Regions from separate parts of the Lysinibacillus sp. EB271-A1-10B genome, predicted to be linked through region 2. Evidence: riboswitches for the same ligand, from Rfam matches in the RefSeq annotation. Region 2 holds a riboswitch; the other holds the start of a gene.
What was found. Region 2 has a riboswitch for cobalamin ahead of AC3WSK_RS09915 (ABC transporter substrate-binding protein). Riboswitches for the same ligand answer to the same signal wherever they lie in the genome.

Region 1 (7,904 bases), on a different contig from region 2:
TTAGGCTCAGCATCGACAACTAAGCTTACTCCATCGCCTGTATCCGTGCCGTAAGACGCTCGGATTGGATATGCCCCATCTAATTCTTCAGCATCGTCTATCTCTGTTGGGAAGTCTTCCTTTAAATAAAGCTCCATGGATGCAGTAACACCTGGAATCCCAGTTAAATCAAATTTCAGTGTCGTTGGTTCATTTACTGAAAATGTAAAATAATCTTTGTCACCTAGATGATCTTTAGAAAGTAGGGTATAGTTTTTCCCTTCTGTACTGAATGGGAATTTTTCAATGTTCTCCATATGCTCCATATCTAATGAATCAATTGGTAATTCTTTAGTCGTTTGAGCTGTGAAGACATAGTTAGAAGCACCTTTTGAGCTATAGTTGCCATTATGGTCTTTAACTCCAATTAGAAGGGTTCCTTTTTGATCTGCATTAAATAGGTATCCTTCTTGTTTGCCTACACGAACATCATTGACGTTAATTGGTTCTACTTTTTTATTAGAACCTTCAGGGTAGAAGTACAAATCAAATGCATAATCATATTTGTCTGCACCTTTTAATGTCAGTTGAGCATAGTCATTTTCATCAAGATCAACCTTGTACCATTTCTTTTCGTCCGGTTGGCTGAATGAACCTTTTTCAGTATTTAATGTATCCTTTTTTAGGACTTTAGCGTTCTTCAAGCTCTCTTCTTTTGTTTCTGAATACTGTTTTGGTAAATCTTTTATATTAAACTGTAATGCATTCACAGGATCTACTAGACCATGTCCATATGTAAGATCATAGCCTGTCTCACCTAAATCCTTTGCAGTCTTTTCAAGAATAGCTTCTATTTCAAAAGGCTTTAAATCTGGATATTTTGATTTTAAAAGTGATGCTACACCGGCAACAACAGGGGATGCCATCGATGTTCCACTAAATTTTACAAAGGATGATCCTTTTTTCTCATCATGAACTGTACTGTAAACATCTTCACCTGGAGCTACTAGGTCAACTGATGGACCATAGTTTGAATAGCTTGATAATTTGTTTCGATCATTCGTAGAACCTACACTTATAACGCCTTCGTAAGAAGCAGGGAAGGAGTAATTATCTGTCGATTCATTCCCAGCAGCAGCTACAATTGTAACTCCATTTTCAATCGCTTTCTGAACGGCTTCCTCCATTAATGGAGATTCACCATAGCCGCCAAGACTCATATTGATAACATCAGCGCCTTGCTCGATAGCATAAAGGATGCCTTGTGCAATGACGAAATCATTAGCACCATCTTTTCCGTTAAATACATCGATCGGAAGCAGCTTGGCCTTAGGATTAATCCCGTGTCCTCCAATACCATTATCTTTTGCAGCGCCAATAATTCCTGCTACATGTGTACCATGGTCACCAGGATAAGAAGTATTGGCAGGTGCTGCAGCATTATATGGAGGTAGTACTTGAGATTTTAAATCTGGATGTTTAAAGTCCACACCAGAATCGATAACTGCTACTTTTACATCATTTTTACCTGCTAATTGTAGAGCTTTATCAATTTGAAGTAGATTTAAATGGTACATATCCTGTTTCTTTGGATCTGTTTTCGTACCAAAGGAATGATACACATAGCTTGGGGATACACTTTTAACCCCTTTTTGCTGAGCGTAATATGAAACTGCTTTTTCTAAATTTGTACCTTTGTTAAGTTGGATAACATCGTAACCTAAAGAAGGAATAGAGCGGATCACTTTTGTTCCAATTTTGTTATGCACACTCTTATCAAGACCAGAATGTTTAACAATAATCGTATCCTTACTAATCCATTCTTTTTGATTTTTGAATGCTTGGTCCTTATTGCTAGCTACTTTCACTACATCTTGGTTCTTTGCTGTTTTTTGTGGAGCTTCAGCAAAGGCAGAAGCAGCAGGAACCATTAGTGCGGCAGATGCTACTAGAGCAACTGATTTTTTCGTCCAGTTTTTCAACTGTTTTCCCTCCTTGGGTCGTTAATTATTTGTGACATCTATACTATTACGAATAAGTAATAGAAAAGTTTCATAATTGAGGATATATTTTTCAAAGTTACCAATCTATATTTTACCATTATATTTTACTCATCGTAAAGATTTGTAGGAAGTTGATGGAATCTCCCTAGGATTACTAAAGAAAAATCATATCCTTTCCAGATAACGGCTACCATTTCTACTCGATCTGTTTTATTTGAGTAGAAGAGTGTATTAGCCATAGTGAGAAAAATAAAACTATGGAAAAATTACTTTAAAGCTGCTCTATAAGTTTGTGTAAATCTTCCTTAGAACGAGGCATTTTGATGCTTTTCTCAAATAGTTTTTTGTTTTGTAAAGCAATGGCCGTTTCGAAGACCCATGGACGTTCAAGATGGGCTCTTTCAAGCAAATCTGCTTGAAAGAACAGTTCAACTGGATCGCCATTATAAATAATTCTCCCAGCTTCCATGACGACTATTTGATCTGCCCATTCATAGGCTAACGGGATATCATGAGTTGCTAGTAAAATGGTTCGTTCACCGTTTTCTAACGTAGCTAAATATTGTAAAACTTGTGCACTATAATAATTATCTAGTCCAGCGGTCGGTTCATCTAATAATAAAACAGAAGGTTCCATTGCAAGTACTCCTGCCATTGCGACACGTTTTTTCTGTCCAACACTTAAAAAATGAATCGGTTTATCGAGCAATGCTTCAACTTCGGTTTGAGCGATAGCCCATGCAATTTTTTCTTCAATTATTTCAGTTGTCCAGCCAAGATTCAGAGGTCCAAATGCAATATCTTGTTTAACAGTGCCAGAAAAAAGCTGGTTGTCTGCATCCTGAAAAACAATACCAACCTGTTGACGTAATTCTTTTAATGCTTTTCTACTATAGTTAAGTGCTTTGCCTTGAAAGGATATACTTCCAGCTGTAGGCTTCAAAATTCCATTTAAATGCTGGAATAAAGTTGATTTTCCAGCTCCATTATGACCAAGTAAAGCTATTTTTTTCCCTTTTGGAATTTGGAGTGTAATGTCTGTTAAAGCATGAGTTCCGTCTACATAAGTGTAGGATAAATGTGTTAATTCAAAGTACAAATCTGTCATGAGAAAAAACCTCCATAAATGATGAGGAGTATAAAAATTGCAACAATACCTAGCCAATTTTTCATGTTATAGGTAATCTCCTCCTGCCAATAGACCGTCTCGCCACCACGTGCTTCCATCGCATTGTTTAGTTCAAGACTACGTTGGAACATCTCGACAAATAAAGCGGCAATCAGCATGGAGACCGAGCGAAGCCACTGTATAGGGGAGCTGTACCCTAGACGAGCCTGCTGAGCAAGATGAATTTTTTGCATACTATCTAAAAAGATAAAAATAAAACGATACGTTAGTTCTACTAGCTCTATGAATAGAGTGGGCAGTCGCCATTGTCGCAGGACATAACAAATAGATTGGACTGATGTCGTAAGAATTAAAAAATACAAACAGCTTATACTGCCAAGGACGATGAAAAAAAGCTGTTGCGCTGTCACTAAGCTCGTACTGCCAACAAATATTGTCCAATGATGAAAAGAAAATGACCAAATAGTTGGAGGTAGTGTGCTTGTTGCTGGCGCTATAGAAATTAAAATGGATGCTAGACTCGAAAGTAAAAAAAATCCGGGTAGCAATAGTAATTTTGCGTAATATTTAGCTGGGATTTTTGCACCTAAAATGATAAAATCACTCATCACAATAAATGTAATGAGTGAAATTCGTTCATCTCTCATGATAAGCGACAATAAAAGCAATCCTAGGGATAACGTCATTTTTTCCAGCGGATGAACAGACGCTAGTTTATTCATATAAGCATACTTATCAATGAGTAACATCACTTATCCCTCTTTATGTTTACCACGCATTAAGCCGATGAAATAGCCAATAAATCCGGCTCCAATAGCAGCTTGTAGTGCGAATAATAAGCTTTCTATTTCACCACTTGGTGGCTCCCATAAGCTTTCAAACCAAGGCTCGTAGTTAGCATCTATTTCACCAATTGCTGCCTCCGCTTCACCATCAGCACCTTCAAAATCTGCGCCTTTTTGAATGAAGAGGGGAATGATTGCTAACAACACAACAATTGCTAAGAGCAGTAAATTTTTTTTCATGTTAGTGAGCCTCCTTTGCCGAGAAAACGCGTAAAGCTTTTAATTCACTCACATTGTATTTTTTCAAGAAATTCATAACGATCACTGTTAAAATGCCTTCACTAACAGCAAGAGGAATTTGCGTGAACGCAAAAATACTAGCAAACTTTGTGAATGAAGTCATAAAGCCTCCGACCTCAGAAGGGAAGGCAAGCGCTAATTGTACAGAAGTGACAATATATGTACCTAAGTCACCAAGCATTGCTGCTAAAAAGACGGCTACTGAAAATGATAATCCCATTTTTTGAGAACCCTTAAAAACATAATAAGCAATAATAGGACCAGCAATTGCCATAGAAAAGGCATTAGCACCTAAAGTTGTCAGCCCACCATGTGCTAAAAGTAAAGATTGGAATAATAATACGATTGTTCCGATAACGCTCATCGCTAATGGTCCAAAAAGAACTGTCCCAAGACCAACCCCTGTCGGATGTGAACAACTACCTGTTACAGAAGGGATTTTTAAAGCTGATAGTACAAAGGCAAAGGCACCAGATAGGCCTAAAATCATTTTTATTTCAGGATTTTCATCAATAGTTTTACGAATAGAACGTAATCCTAAAATAATAAATGGAATCGATAAGACCCACCAAAAAATCGCCCATTCAATTGGCAAAAAGCCCTCCATAATGTGCATCGCAAATGCACGGTCTGGTACGAATAAAAATGCCAATAAGAAATAACTAAGCTTCCAACCTGAGAATTTCAAAAATTTCTCCTCCTCACATTAAAATAGTTCGAATAGTATGCGATACGAAATCAAAAAAGCACTTCTCCAATTGTGGAAAAGTGCATAGCTAAAAATGCAAATAAAATTCTAATTTGCTCAGCCGCACACCTATCCTCGTAGGTTCAAACGATCACATATTTTTCGGCAGGTCTCCTGGCTTTAGTTCAACGTTTTATAGGCCTTCCCATCCTTTGGACAGTGACATTATCTATAAAACTCCCTAGTACAGTGGCGGGACCGCGCCGGACTTAAACCGGCTTCCCTTTTAAGCGAAATGATGAACAATTCGCACCGAAAAAAGATGAAGTTGTGATTTCACGACAAAGTGTAACATGAATTTCCATATATATGCTATACTTTTTAAGAAAAAATTTTTAATTGAGTGTCTATGTCGAAAATTCGGATAAATAGAAAAGGAATGTCATATTTTTCATTAAAAAATTACTGAAAATGTCACAAATTTAGAAAGAAATATTGAAATTTTAAAAAAATAAGCTATGATAGAAACAGTTTTTAATTTTACAAAAAAATAAATTCATATAAAACATCCATAAGTGCTTGAATATTTTCAAGATAATAGGGAAATCGGTGAGAATCCGATACAGCCCCCGCTACTGTAATAGCTGATGAAATCGCGGATGCCACTAGTGAGAACTAGGAAGGCGCGAAAGTAAAAGGAAGCTTAAGTCAGGAAACCTGCTTATGTGATAATGCATGCAAACTTTTCGGAGGGAGAAGTTGAAGCGAGAGCGAGTACCTGTATATATTCGTTTTTATTTGGCTTCTACTAAACCTTTACTCTTCGTCTAGAGTAAAGGTTTTTCTTTTTCCTAAAAGTAAATGAGGGGAGAAAAACTATGACAACTTGGAATTTAGAAGGGATGAAAACACATCTTTTTATATGCAATGGTAGTAGCTGTATGAAAAAAGATGCTGAGGACATTACTCAGGCAATTCGTGATGAAATACAGGTACTGGAACTTGATAAGGAAATACATACGACAAGGACTCGCTGTAATGGTAGGTGTAAAGATGCTTGTGTTGTCATTGCTTATCCTCAAGGGAATTGGTACCGCGTGCCGACAACAGAGCATGCGAAGGCACTCGTACAAGATTTAAATCATGAATCTTTACATAATGAGCATGTCTTTACTTTACGTGAAGGATCTTTACAGCGTACAGCACAAACAACAGCCATTAAAGGTATTGAAAAGGTGAAAGAGGGGTAGCAAAATGGCGCAAAAAGGTAAGATTTTCGTAGTTGGCTTTGGCCCTGGAGACTTTAAACATATTACGACTCGTGCTGTAGAGGCACTACAACAAAGTCATATGATTATTGGTTATAAAACCTATGTTGAGCTTATTCAAGATTTAGTTAGTGCAAAGTCGATTATTAGTACTGGTATGACAGAGGAAGTTTCACGTGCACAGGAAGCTGTACGTCAAGCAGAGGCTGGAAGTATCGTATCGGTTATTTCTAGTGGTGATGCCGGTGTTTATGGGATGGCAGGATTAGTGTATGAAGTATTAATCGAGCTAGGCTGGACGGAAGCCACTGGTATCGAAGTAGAAATTGTTCCAGGTATTTCTGCTATTAATTCGTGTGCAAGTTTACTAGGTGCTCCTATTATGCACGACGCTTGTACTATTAGTTTGAGTGACCACTTAACACCTTGGAATTTAATTGCTAAGCGGGTAGAAGCAGCGGCAATGGCGGATTTTGTTATTGCGCTTTATAACCCAAAAAGTGGACGTCGTACGAGACAAATCGTAGAGGCTCAACGAATTTTATTAGAATATCGTTCGCCCGATACACCGGTTGGCCTTGTGAAAAGCGCGTATCGTGACCGTCAGGAAATTACGATGACGACTTTAGCAGAAATGCTTGAACATGATATCGGCATGTTAACAACCGTTATTATCGGGAATTCATCAACATTTTTCTATGACAATAAAATGATTACACCACGTGGTTATCAGCGTAAATATACACTTGGAGAAGAAAAACAGCCGTTACGACCACATCAACGACTGAAGGAAGAAAATGAACCATGGGCAATGAATCAAGAAACCGGGGCAGCGCGAAATGATTTTGCAACAGATCCGAATGCCAATCGTATAAAGCCCAGTTTAGCTATAACATCACAACCAAAGCCTAAAAAGTCATCGCTTGAAATGGCAACAGCAGCTCTGGCAAAGGTGAAGGGAACTAGCGCTGTGAAAGTAACACCTAAGCTCGTTCAACAAAAAATCGAATCGGTTTTTGAATTAGCTGTTAGTCCTGGGGTAGCCAATAAGTTTTTTACGCCTCAACAAATGATGACATTAGCTGAGGTAGTTGGTGAGGAAGGAACGATGGAGTATACACCAGACCACCAAATTCATTTGAAAATTCCTACGTCCGAGCCAGGAGAGATTACAGCAAAGCTTCGCGAAGTAGGCTTTTTACTAACACCAATTGGTGACGTACTTTCGTTAAAGGCTTGTGATTTCTGTTATGGAGAAAAAACTGATTCGATTCCATATGCGGAAGAGATTCAAGAAAAGCTTGGTGGTATGTCGTTACCGAAAACATTGAATATTGGTTTTAATGGCTGTGGTATGGCGTGTTATCGAGCCGTATTTGATGATATTGGCATTGTTTATCGTAAAAGTAAATTCGATGTTTTTATTGGTGCCAAGCCGGTTGGTCGGACAGCACATGCGGCTCAGCCTGTTGTTGAAGGATTAGAGCCTGAACAGCTAATACCGCTTATTACCGACATTATCGAAGAATATAAAGCAAATGCACATCCAAATGAACGTTTGTTTAAATACTTCAAGCGTGTGAAAAAGATCCTACATTTTACGTATCAGGATATGTCTTCAAAAATAAAAGTTGAGCCAGCTCCATGCGGCGACTAGTGAGGGGTAATGAGATGAAAGCAATTTTATTTGTCGGCCACGGGAGCCGTTTAGAAGCAGGAAATGAAGAGGTACGCACGTTTATCGAGCAAATG
Region 2 (7,904 bases):
TTCAAAACGTTTTAGAAATGATGCTAGATAAAGAGTTTGCGGAATATGCAACACGTGAGCTAACGGATTTCGGTGAGCTTTGTGCCGGAGATATTGATGTGAGAGCTAAACATACGGATAGAGAGGGTGAACCTCGATTACAAAGGTATAATGCTTATGGTGAAGAAGTGTCGGAGATTTGGGTCAATGACGGCTATAAAAAAACAATTGAAGAGACGTACAATACTGGCATTGTTGGCTATGTGCATAAAGATATTCCGCAATTAGGTAGAAAGGGCAACTATGTGTATAGCTTTGCTCAAGGCTATATACTATCACATGCTGAACCAGGCTTTTACTGTCCTGTTACGTTAACGATGGCAACTGCTTATTTACTTGATCATTATGCGAGTGATGAGGTGAAGGAGCGCTTTTTACCACATGTTTGTGCAACTGGAGAGACAGAGCTCTATGAGGGGGCTACATTTTTAACGGAGCGCCAAGGTGGCTCTGATGTCGGAGCGAATGTTGTAGAGGCAAGGCAGGACGGCAAGCAGTATCGTTTATATGGTGAGAAATATTTTGCATCTAACGCTGGAATGTGTGGAGTGACCATGGTATTGGCACGCATAGAAGGGGCTCAGGCAGGTTCAAAGGGTTTAACATTGTTTGCAGTTCCATGGAGAAAGGATGATGGCACAGTTAATAACCTGCGTGTTCGGCGTTTAAAGGATAAACTTGGTGTTAGAGCAGTACCTTCTGGTGAGGTGGAATTTGATGGGGCGCTAGCATATGTTGTCGGTGACCTAAATAAAGGGATTTACTATATGTTGGAGGCGCTTAATTTATCAAGAATTTGCAATGCAGTTGCCTCTATCGGCATCATGCGCCGCGGTTATTTAGAGGCGAAGCACTATGTGGCAAATCGCCATGCATTTGGTAAACCTTTAACGCAATATCCTATGATTCAGGATACACTAGGAAAATTCGCTGCCAAGCTTCATGTAGAAGTTGCCACAGTTTTTGACCTTATTCAGCTGTACGATAAAGTAACTAGTGGGCAGGGGAATAAAGAGGACATCATTTTGAATCGCTTGTATATTGCAATCATGAAAAAAGAAACGGCAGAGCAAGCTGTGCATTATGCGAGTGAAGCCATTGAATTACATGGCGGAAACGGCTATATTGAAGATTTTGTTACACCACGGTTATTAAGAGATGCTCAGGTCCTTACCGTGTGGGAGGGGACTGCGAATATTTTAGCATTAGAGCTCATTCGCTTAGTTGATAAGTTTCATGTGCATGAAATGTTTGTTCGTGTCATGGAGGAACGTCTAGAAAAACTAGCTGACAATTCATTAGTTGAAATTGTAGTAGAGCAATTAGCAAAGCTAGATTCAACTTTGCAAACATTTAGCCGTTTAGATGATGCAACAAAAACGTTTGAGGCAAAAAAGGTCGCAGAGCAAATGGCACATGTATATGAAAGTGTTGTAGCAGTTGAATGGGCACACAGATTCGGCGGCAAATATGAGAAGCTAGCAGATATTTATTTAGAGAACACATGGGCATTACGAGAAATGGGTGCACCAATGAAAACGGTACAGTATTTTTCAGACATTGTTTAACTTTTTGCAGCGGGTGTCCAAACAAAATAGAGGAACCCAGTCAAAGAATGCCACGTCCTGTGGCGATTATACTGAGCATAATTGATTTGATGAAGAGTCGTCTCGAATGGAGGCGACTTCTTTGATTTTCATGTATAATACAATCAACTGAATATTATAAAGGTTCTTTACTTAAGTAAAGTGAAAAGGGAAATCGGTGTAATTCCGATGCGGTCCCGCCACTGTAAGTGTGAGTTTTTTCAATCTGCGCCACTGAAAATTTCGGGAAGGCTTGAAAAAGCGTAGAAGCACGAGCCAGGAGACCTGCCTTTATAGAAAACACGTTGTAGCCTACGAGGATAGGATGGTGGATTTTGTATATGTATATTGTGCAAATTTGACCCCCTCATTTTTTTATGATGAGGGGTATTTGTTTTGTAAGCTGAATATCGATAAATTTGACAAAGAGGGCGATAACCCTACAATGTTAGGTGATAAACCTAAAAAGTTGGGTAATAACCCCCACAATGTTGTGCGGAAACTCACGGTGTAGGCGATAAATCCACAATGTTGGGTGATAAACTCAAAAAGTTGGGCGATAACCCGCAGCGTTAAGAGATAAACCCAATGTTGCGCGACAACTCCACAACCTTAAACGATAAAAACCCAAAATGTGTCGATCAATCAGAAAAACAAGTCGTTAAATACTTTATGCACAGATAGACTAAGGGGGATTCACATGAAGAAATTTTGGAAAATAGGATTATCAGCATTTTTAGCTGTTAGCTTGCTTGCAGCATGCAACACAAAAGAGGCGACAAATGACAAGCCGTCATCTGCTGAGCAGCAAGAGACATCAAAAGTAGATCAAGCAACATTCCCAATAAAGATAACGGATGCTACTGGCAAAGACATTACGCTAGAAGCACCCCCTGAGAAAATAGTCTCTCTTATTCCGAGTAACACTGAAATTTTATTTGGTCTTGGCTTAAATGATGAAATAGTGGGTGTATCAGATAATGACGATTATCCAGCAGAGGCTACTAAAAAAGATAAGGTTGGCGGTACAGATTATAATATTGAACAAATTATTGCGTTAACGCCAGATATCGTTTTTGCACATGCATCGGGTATGAGTTTTTCAAAAGGAGCAATTGAACAGCTTGAGGCTGCAGGTGTGAAAGTATTTGTTGTAGCGGATGCTAAAAACTTTAATGAGACTTACATGACGATTAAACAGCTTGGTCGTGCAACAGGAAAACTAGAAGAAGCTAAGAAAATTGTCACAAATATGAAGGCAAAAGTTAAAGAAGTTGAAACAAAACTTGAGGGTGTTGAGCCAAAGAAAGTCTTTGTAGAATCGTCGGATGAGCCACAGATTTATACAGCTGGTAAAGGTACATTTATGAATGAAATGCTAGAAATGATTCATGCTGAAAATGTGGCAGCAGATGTAAATGATGACTGGTATCCAATTGATGCTGAACAAATTATCGCGAAAAATCCAGATGTCATTGTTGTGGCATATAATTATGTACCGAATATTTTAAAGAAAATTCCACAACGTCCAGGCTTTGAGACAATTACTGCCGTAAAAAATAAAGCGATTGTACAAGTGGATAAAAGTACGACAAGTCGTCAAGGTCCACGATTAGCAGATGGTCTTGAGGAAATAGCAAAGGCTGTTTACCCAGAGGCGTTTAAATGAGTAAAACAATTGTAGCCTATGTAACAGCAATTACGCTCTTAATCATTAGCATCTGGTGTGGTGTAGCGATAGGCTCAGTTCATATTCCATTAGAAGTATTGTGGAATAAGGCAGCCGATGAAACAGCTGCCAATATTTTATGGAAGATTCGTTTACCTCGAGTGATGCTAGCAGGGCTTGTTGGGGCATCACTTGCTATTGCAGGGGCAGCTTTTCAAGGTCTATTAAAAAATCCTTTGGCTGATCCTTATACGTTAGGTGTTTCCTCTGGTGCATCAGTGGGCGCAGTGATGACGATTTTCTTTAGTGTTTCATTACCTGTCATCGGTCATTTTACATTGCCAACCTTTAGTATGATAGGTGCCATATTAACGATGGTAGCTGTTATGGGCTTTGCTAGAATAGTAGACCGTTCACTAAAAATGGAAACTCTTATTTTAACAGGGGTAATATTTAGTTCATTTTTAGGTTCCTTGATTTCATTAATGATTGCATTATCTGGTGAGGAGCTACGCCAAGTAATCGGATGGTTACTCGGTTCAGTATCGATGCGTGGTTGGCCTTACGTTCAGATGATCATTCCGTTTGTCATTATTGGCTCCATTATGCTTTGGACACAAAGACGTGAGTTAAATGTTCTGTTATACGGTGAAGAACGTGCGAAGCATTTAGGTGTCAATGTTAAGCGTAGTAAATATATTATTTTAGTAGGTGGATCCATGCTGACAGGAGCAGCGGTAGCTGTTTCCGGAACAATTGGCTTTGTTGGTTTAGTTGTTCCTCATATGACGAGAATGGTTTGGGGTTCAGATCATCGTCATTTATTGCCATTATCATTTTTAAATGGGGCAACTTTGCTAATTATTTGTGATCTAATAGCAAGAACAATTATTATGCCAAGAGAATTGCCGATAGGTGTCATTACTGCATTTATTGGGGCGCCCGTTTTTTCCTATATTTTTTATAAACAACGTAGAGGCAAGGGGGTACGGGCATGATTGTTGTTGAACATCTTTCCGGTGGTTATGAAGACGTACCGATCGTCCACGATATAAGTTTTTCCGTTGAAAAAGGTAAAATACTAGGGATTTTAGGGCCGAATGGTAGTGGGAAATCCACACTGTTAAAAGTAATAAGTGGCATACTACCAGCAACAGCAGGCACTGTATTAATTGATGATAAAAATAGTAGCTCTTACACTGCTCGTGCATTAGCAAAGAAGATGGCAGTGTTGCCACAATTACATGCTAATGCCTTTTCAAACAGTGTAAGGGAGGCTGTATCGCTTGGACGTTATCCACATCAAACTGGCTTCTTTTCAAGCTGGTCTGATCGTGATGAACAAGCAGTGCAACATGCAATGCTGCAAACAGGTGTGAAACGCTATGAACAGACATCGATGGAATTTTTGTCGGGCGGTGAACAGCAAAGGGTTTTTGTCGCCCAGGCTCTTGCACAAACAGCGGAAATATTGCTGCTAGATGAGCCGACCAACCATCTAGATATTGCGCATCAACGTCAAATTTTAGATATGGTACGAAAGGAAGCAATAGAATGTGGTTTGACCGTTATTATGGTACTGCATGATATGAATTTAGCTTCTCTTTACTGTGATGAATTATTACTAATGGAGGAAGGGCGGATGCGGGCATTTGGGGCGCCACATGAAGTATTAATCGCTTCGCAAATCGAGGACGTTTATCATGCACGAGTGGCAACTTATGCACATCCAGAAATGCCAAAGCCTCAAATTACAATGATGCCAGCCTCCGTTGAACATCAGCAACGTGCTGTCATTAAAAAAGAAAATTTCACTGTTACAGATCATTTCATTCAGCTTCAATCAGAGTTTCCTTTAAAAACGGTGTCCTCAGCTGTCCATAATCCAGGTATCGGTTGGTATGATTGTCTGTTAAATCGCTCTGTACCAATAGATTATGTGATTAATGATGTAAAGAGAGAGGTCGCAGAATTTTTACAAAAGGAGCACTTTTCATCTACAAGTACAGTCGTTATGCTAACAGCTGTGCCAACAAATCTTGTCGCTATTAATGAATTTCCAGCTTCCTTTGGTAGCGTTCTTGTAGTTGTTACGGCTGGGGTTGGTAATGCTGTTGATGTATCTCGTGCACATGAAAGACAAGATGAACCATATATTGGTACTATAAATACGTGGGTCATCGTGAATGGCTGTTTATCAGAAGAAGCGTTTTTCCAAGCAATGATGACGGCTAATGAGGCGAAAACAAAGGCATTGCAATCAGAGAATATTCGTGATGAGCTTAGTGGTACGATTGCAACAGGTACTGCTACAGATAGTTTATTGATTGCAGCGACACAAAAAGGGGAAGAAATGCTGTACGGCGGTCCCATTACTGATGTAGGTAAGATCATCGGTAAAGGCGTTTTTGAAACGACTGTACAGGCAATAAGAAATTATCTTCATTCAGTAAATGACTCTCACCGTTGAAGGTGGTGAGATGATTGCTAATGTGGTTCCTTATAATGGGTGTCCAAACACCTACTGAATGAAGATAAGCCTCCGGCGGATGTCACGGATTTTGAATTGTGCTTGCACAATTCAAAATCCGGACGCAATTACGCCAAGGCGAAATTGATAAAAAACAATTCTAGGAGATGAGAGAAATGAAGCTGTACACGAAAACAGGCGATACAGGGAAAACAAGTCTTATCGGTGGACGCGTTGACAAAGATAGCTTACGCGTAGAGACATATGGGGCCATCGATGAATTAAATTCTTTTATCGGCAAGGCTATTAGTGAATTAGATCGTGAGCTATTCAAAGATATTCTAATTGATTTAGAAACGATTCAGCATGAGCTTTTTGATGCAGGTGGTGACCTTGCTAATGTTATGAAGGAGCGTCATTATAAGCTTACAGAGCAACCGATTGAAGTGTTGGAATCGCGTATTGATGCATTGTCAGATGAAGCACCACCGTTACAACGCTTTATTCTACCAGGCGGTGCACCAGCAGCTGCAACTTTACACATTGCTCGCACAGTAGCACGTCGAGCAGAGCGTCAAATGGTAACGCTTATGAAGGAAATCGAAGATGTACCGACAATTGTACAAAAATATTTAAACCGTCTATCTGACTATTTATTTGCGGTTGCACGTGTTGTGAATTTCCGATTGAATGTTGCGGATATTGAATATATTCGAAGCGGCAATGTCTTTAAAAAATAACTACCTAAAGTTGTGGTTATTGTGATGAATTCATTTTTCAATGAGTACTTAGAAGATTTATCGGAACAATTTTAGCTTTTATCAGAATAATTTCAGTTTTTATCAACTAAGGGCGACCTCTCGGGGATTAGTCACAGATGAGACCGCGATTAGGGGAACGAAAGGCTATAGGCATCACGCGCACTTGAAAAGTCGATTTGTCATCAAAAACATGATGCAAATCGACTTTTTTAATATCTAAATACAATCAAAAGACGGATTTATAATATAAGTGAATAAATCTCTTTAGTGGTTAATAGCCCGCTTTGAAAATAGGGTGGCTTTTCTTCTTGTAAAATGTAAGAATATAAAATTATCAGAAATATTTCCGTTTTATGTTGACTGAATGCTCACTCATTTATTAGAATAGGAATATAATGATTGAACTAGCAAATTTACTACAAAGAGAGAAACTTACGACAAACTAAAGGGGGGACCAACCATGAGTCCATTAGTAATTGCAAACATTGTTCTAACAGTCGTGGTTGTGCTTTATGCAGTAGGGTTATTTTTCTATCTGTTAAAAACACGCTATAAGTTTGTGCAATTGGGGAAAAAGGTTGAGTTTGATGAAAGTGTTCAAGAACGAATTCGTTATCTTATGGTCAATGTACTTGGCCAAAATAAGCTATTAAAAGATCCGAAGAGTGGTTTAATTCACGTTATGTTCTTCTATGGATTTTTGATGGTGCAGCTAGGCGCCATTGATTTAATTTGGAAGGGGTTAGCACCTGGATCACATTTGCCGCTTGGCATTTTCTATAGTGTGTTTACATTTTTCCAAGAGCTTGTAGTATTAATGATTTTAGTGGCGGTCGTGTGGGCATTCTACCGTCGTTATGTAGAAAAGCTAGTACGTCTAAAACGAGGCTGGAAAAATGGGCTTGTGTTAATATTCATTGGCGGGTTAATGGTATCCACATTGCTTGCAAATGGTATGGGACTAATTTGGCATGGTGAAGAACTAACTTATACAGAGCCAGTTGCTTCTGGCATTGCTGCTATTTTTAGCTTCTTACCAGCATCAGCAGCGGCAGTTGTTTTCTATGTAATGTGGTGGGCGCACTTATTAATTCTATTAACATTCTTAGTGTATGTACCACAATCGAAGCACTTCCACTTAATTGTGAGTCCAATCAATGTGTACATGAATCGTTTAGATCGTACAGGTACTTTAACACCAATCGATTTCGAAGCATTAGAAAATGCTGAAGATGAAGAGGATATTCCAGCAATTGGTGTTGGACGTATTCAAGACTTCACACAAAAACAAATGCTAGATTTATATTCTTGTGTAGAGTGCGGACGCTGTACAAATATGTGCCCAGCGTCAGGGACAGGGAAAATGCTATCACCGATGG

Region 1: it holds a riboswitch for cobalamin, as region 2 does, so the genes downstream of both, AC3WSK_RS07865 (energy-coupling factor ABC transporter permease) here and AC3WSK_RS09915 (ABC transporter substrate-binding protein) in region 2, are expected to answer to the same signal.

Annotation. Positions count from the first base shown of each region.
Region 1 is NZ_JBYTDL010000004.1:103,863-111,766, reverse strand. Features, by position in the region: gene AC3WSK_RS07885 (S8 family peptidase) at 1-1,961, opposite strand, end outside; gene AC3WSK_RS07880 (energy-coupling factor ABC transporter ATP-binding protein) at 2,254-3,090, opposite strand; gene cbiQ (cobalt ECF transporter T component CbiQ) at 3,087-3,860, opposite strand; gene AC3WSK_RS07870 (energy-coupling factor ABC transporter substrate-binding protein) at 3,864-4,136, opposite strand; gene AC3WSK_RS07865 (energy-coupling factor ABC transporter permease) at 4,138-4,884, opposite strand; cobalamin riboswitch at 5,032-5,216, opposite strand; cobalamin riboswitch at 5,441-5,623, shown strand; gene AC3WSK_RS07860 ((2Fe-2S) ferredoxin domain-containing protein) at 5,763-6,134, shown strand; gene cobJ (precorrin-3B C(17)-methyltransferase) at 6,139-7,809, shown strand; gene AC3WSK_RS07850 (sirohydrochlorin chelatase) at 7,824-7,904, shown strand, end outside.
Region 2 is NZ_JBYTDL010000005.1:225,014-232,917, reverse strand. Features, by position in the region: gene AC3WSK_RS09920 (acyl-CoA dehydrogenase family protein) at 1-1,607, shown strand, start outside; cobalamin riboswitch at 1,751-1,932, shown strand; gene AC3WSK_RS09915 (ABC transporter substrate-binding protein) at 2,326-3,294, shown strand; gene AC3WSK_RS09910 (FecCD family ABC transporter permease) at 3,291-4,292, shown strand; gene AC3WSK_RS09905 (adenosylcobinamide amidohydrolase) at 4,289-5,764, shown strand; gene AC3WSK_RS09900 (cob(I)yrinic acid a,c-diamide adenosyltransferase) at 5,941-6,504, shown strand; gene AC3WSK_RS09895 (heterodisulfide reductase-related iron-sulfur binding cluster) at 6,986-7,904, shown strand, end outside.